2 regions of the Streptomyces taklimakanensis genome follow, and region 2 is predicted to be linked to the other one. Evidence: predicted binding sites of a transcription regulator. Region 2 holds the regulator's gene; the other holds the start of a gene.
The links. Region 2 encodes HrcA, which represses chaperone genes, less so after heat shock. Its sites were predicted from a motif close to TTNGCACTCNGNNNNNCNGAGTGCNAA; they were not measured.
Positions count from the first base shown of each region.

Region 1 (2,396 bases), 810 kb from region 2:
CCACGCCGCCGGCCAGCTTCGCCAGACGCTCCTGGAGCTTCTCGCGGTCGTAGTCGGAGTCGGAGTTCTCGATCTCGGCGCGGATCTGGTTGACCCGACCGTTGACCTGCTCGCTGTCACCGGCACCGTCGACGATGGTGGTCTCGTCCTTGGTGATGACGACCTTGCGGGCGCGACCCAGCAGCTCCAGGCCGGCGTTCTCCAGCTTGAGGCCGACCTCCTCGGAGATGACCTGGCCGCCGGTGAGGATGGCGATGTCGCCCAGCATGGCCTTGCGGCGGTCGCCGAAGCCCGGGGCCTTGACGGCGACGGACTTGAAGGTGCCGCGGATCTTGTTGACCACCAGGGTGGAGAGGGCCTCGCCCTCGACGTCCTCGGCGATGATCAGCAGCGGCTTGCCGGCCTGCATGACCTTCTCCAGGAGCGGCAGCAGGTCCTTGACCGCGGAGATCTTCTGGTTGGCGATCAGGATGTAGGGGTCCTCCAGGACCGCCTCCATCCGCTCCATGTCGGTGGCGAAGTAGGCGGAGATGTAGCCCTTGTCGAAGCGCATGCCCTCGGTGAGCTCCAGCTCCAGCCCGAAGGTCTGCGACTCCTCGACGGTGATGACGCCTTCCTTGCCGACCTTGTCCATCGCCTCGGCGATCAGCTCGCCGATCTGGGTGTCGGCGGCGGAGATGGAGGCGGTCGAGGCGATCTGCTCCTTGGTCTCCACCTCCTTGGCCTGCTCCAGCAGGGCGGTGGAGACGGCCTCGGTGGCCTTCTCGATGCCGCGCTTGAGGGCCATCGGGTTGGCGCCGGCGGCGACGTTGCGCAGCCCCTCGCGGACGAGCGCCTGGGCGAGGACGGTCGCGGTGGTCGTACCGTCACCGGCGACGTCGTCCGTCTTCTTGGCGACCTCCTTGACCAGCTCGGCGCCGATCTTCTCGTACGCGTCCTCGAGCTCGATCTCCTTGGCGATGGAGACACCATCGTTGGTGATCGTGGGGGCGCCCCACTTCTTCTCAAGGACGACGTTGCGGCCCTTGGGGCCGAGCGTGACCTTGACGGCGTCGGCGAGCTGGTTCATCCCGCGCTCGAGGCCGCGCCGCGCCTCCTCGTCGAACGCGATGATCTTGGCCATGTGAAGTGGTCCTCCCTGGGGTTCCCCATGCCGAAGGCCAGGGGCGGGGTTGGATTTCTCCGGACCGCTCTGGCGCCCGCGACGGACGGCCCTCCAGCCCGGAGGCTCCTTGCTCCGCCGGGCTCTCGGACCTCACCGAACCGGTCCTGCTGCTGTCACTCTCACCTTCAGAGTGCTAACGCCAATGATTAGCACTCGACCCCCTTGAGTGCAAGCGCGTCAGGCGCTTGCGCGCCCCCGCGCGCCCGGCCGTCGGAACGCCCCCGGCCCGTCGGGGCCGCCCCGTGTGCCCCCGGCCGCGGGCACACGGACGGGAGGGCCCGCACCCCCTCGGGGGCACGGACCCTCCTGTGCCGTCTCGTTGCTTGTTCGTCTGTGGTGCGTTGCGTGCGCGGCCCGGCGCTTCAGGCCGTCACGCGGACCATGTCCGCCTGTGGGCCCTTCTGGCCCTGCGAGATCTCGAACTCGACCCGCTGCCCTTCCTCAAGGGTGCGGTATCCGTCCATCTGGATCGCGCTGTAGTGGACGAACACGTCCGCCCCACCGTCGACCGCGATGAAGCCGTAGCCCTTCTCCGCGTTGAACCACTTGACGGTGCCTTGAGCCATTCCTAACTCCCCTATTGCTGGCCCTTGCACGGATCCGCGCTCCGCGGACCCGGGTCAGAAATCACCCCCCGGCGAGAGGGGGTGTGCGCCGGAACGCGTCGACCGCGGCTGAATGTATCTGGGCAGACGCCCTCCGCAACAGGTCTTTCCGACGAGAATTCCGGTCATGCTGGATTGCCGATAACCAGATGAACACGAGGAAAGCAGGGCATCCCGGGCCGGGCATAGCGGACCAACCCGACAATTGCCGCAGCGATTTCGGGCACAAGTTGTCGCGTTCTCATGGGCGCCGGCGCGCACATTCGGGGGGAGTGGTGCTCACTCTACCGCTCTCCAGCGGGCGGAATTACCAATTCCGCTTATCGCCGGGAGGCGGGATGGTACAGGGGGCGCGCACGCCCACGGCCCCGCTCCCCCGGCGGATCACCGGGAGCGCGGGGCCGTGGGCGTGGGCGCGGGTGTGGGCGCGGGTGTGAAAGGCGGTGTGACGCACGGCGCCCCGAGGGGCGGGGACCGGCCGGGAGAGCCGGTCGCCGGCGGTCGGTCCTCGGCGGACCGCCGCGGTCCGCGACGGTCAGCAGCCGCCCGCGACGGCCGGGATGATCGAGACGCCCGCACCGTCCGGCGTCGGCGTCTGCAGGCCGTCGGTGAAGCGGACGTCGTCG
Region 1 is NZ_WIXO01000001.1:2,525,024-2,527,419, forward strand. It holds gene groL (chaperonin GroEL) at 1-1,123, opposite strand, end outside; gene F0L17_RS10905 (cold-shock protein) at 1,528-1,731, opposite strand; gene F0L17_RS10910 (MoaD/ThiS family protein) at 2,306-2,396, opposite strand, start outside.
Region 1: a site for HrcA is predicted at 1,312-1,338, ahead of groL (chaperonin GroEL). Genes of this name have one in related genera too.

Region 2 (2,396 bases):
TTGGCCAGCCGGCGCAGCAGTTCCTCCTGCTCGGCGTCGAGCTTGCTCGGCGTCTGGACCTCGACGTGGACGATCAGGTCGCCGCGGCCGCCGCCGCGCAGGTGCGTCACACCGCGCTGGTGGAGCGGGATGGACTGGCCGGACTGGGTGCCGGGCCGGATGTCCACCTCCTCCATGCCGTCCAGCGTCTCCAGCGGGACCTTGGTGCCCAGCGCGGCGGCCGTCATGGGAATGGTCACCGTGCAGTGCAGGTCGTCGCCGCGCCGCTGGAAGGCCGGGTGCGGAACCTCGTGGATCTCCACGTACAGGTCGCCCGCCGGCCCCCCGCCCGGACCGACCTCGCCCTCGCCGGCGAGCTGGATGCGGGTGCCGTTGTCGACACCGGCCGGGATCTTCACCGTCAGGTTGCGCCGCGAGCGGACGCGACCGTCGCCGGCGCACTCCGGGCACGGGGTCGGCACGACCGTGCCGAAGCCCTGACACTGCGGGCAGGGACGCGAGGTCATGACCTGGCCCAGGAAGGACCGGGTGACCTGCGACACCTCACCGCGACCGCGACACATGTCGCACGTCTGGGCCGACGTGCCCGGGGCCGCGCCCTCGCCGCTGCACGTGGTGCAGACGACCGCCGTGTCGACCTGGATCTCCTTGGTGGCGCCGAAGGCGGCCTCGTCCAGCTCGATGTCGAGCCTGATCATGGCGTCCTGGCCGCGCCGGGTGCGGGACCTCGGCCCGCGCTGCGCGGCGGTGCCGAAGAAGGCGTCCATGATGTCGGAGAAGTTCCCGAAGCCCGCGCCGAAGCCACCGCCCCGCGCTCCGGCCCCGGCGCCGCCCATCGGGTCGCCGCCGAGGTCGTACATCTGCTTCTTCTGCGGGTCGGAGAGCACCTCGTAGGCGGTGTTGATCTCCTTGAACCGCTCCTGCGTCTTCGGGTCCGGGTTCACATCCGGGTGCAGCTCGCGGGCGAGCCGCCGGAATGCCTTCTTGATCTCGTCCTGCGAGGCATCGCGCTGCACGCCCAGGACCGCGTAGTAATCCGTCGCCACTTACGACTCCGCGAGGATCTGTCCGACGTAACGTGCCACTGCGCGTACCGCTCCCATCGTTCCGGGGTAGTCCATGCGGGTCGGTCCGACCACGCCGAGTTTGGCGACCGCCTCGTCGCCCGAACCGTAACCGACCGAGACGACCGACGTGGACGTCAGCCCCTCGTGAGCATTCTCATGTCCGATGCGCACCGTCATACCGGGTTCCTGGGTCTCCCCCAGCAGCTTGAGCAGGACGACCTGTTCCTCCAACGCTTCCAGCACCGGCCGGATGGTCAGCGGGAAGTCGTGCACGAAGCGGGTGAGATTGGCGGTGCCACCGATCATCAGCCGTTCCTCGGTCTCCTCGACCAAGGTCTCCAGCAGGGTCGCGAGCACGGTCGAGACCGTGCCGCGGTCCTCCTGGTCGAAGGACTCCGGCAGGTCCTGCACCAGCTTGGGCACCTCGGAGAAGCGCTCTCCGACCACCCTGCTGTTGAGGCGGGCGCGCAGGTCCGCCAGTGACGTCTCGGAGATGGGCGTCGGGCACTCCACGACACGCTGCTCGACCCGCCCGGTGTCGGTGATCAGCACGAGCATCAGCCGCGCCGGCGCGAGGAGCAACAGCTCGACGTGGCGCACGGTCGAGCGGGTCAGCGAGGGGTACTGGACGACGGCCACCTGACGGGTGAGCTGGGCCAGCAGCCGTACGGTGCGGCTGACCACGTCGTCGAGGTCGACGGCGTCCTCCAGGAAGCTCTGGATCGCCCGACGCTCCGGCTTCGACAGCGGCTTGACGCTCGCCAGCTTGTCGACGAACAGCCGGTAGCCCTTGTCGGTGGGGATACGGCCCGCGCTGGTGTGGGGCTGGGCGATGTAGCCCTCCTCCTCCAGCGCCGCCATGTCGTTGCGCACGGTGGCCGGGGAGACCTGAAGGTTGTGCCGTTCGGTCAGGGCCTTGGAGCCCACGGGCTCCTGGGTGCCGACATAGTCCTGGACGATGGCGCGCAGGACCTCGAGTCTGCGTTCGCTGAGCACTTGGGCGCACCTCCCGTCCGGCCGTTCCTCGTCTCCGGTTGTCTGTCTCCGGTTGTCTGCCTGGCACTCTCGGCTCATGAGTGCCAGCGCCCCTGAGCCAGTGTACGGCCGGTGACCACGGCCAGGGCAAGGGTGGCCCCGGACGGAAAGGTAACCCGGCTCGGCCGGCATCGAACGGGCGTCATCCCCACGATGGCGCTAGCGTCGCCGTATGGAGACCGATTGGGAAGCTCTCGCGCCGGGGGTGGTGCGCCGGCGCATGCCCGGCTGGGACGAGACGGTCGGCGCCGTCGCGGGCGGCGCGGGGGTGCTGGTGGTCGACACCGGCGCGAG
Region 2 is NZ_WIXO01000001.1:1,718,238-1,720,633, forward strand. It holds gene dnaJ (molecular chaperone DnaJ) at 1-1,046, opposite strand, end outside; gene hrcA (heat-inducible transcriptional repressor HrcA) at 1,047-2,063, opposite strand; gene F0L17_RS07635 (MBL fold metallo-hydrolase) at 2,275-2,396, shown strand, end outside.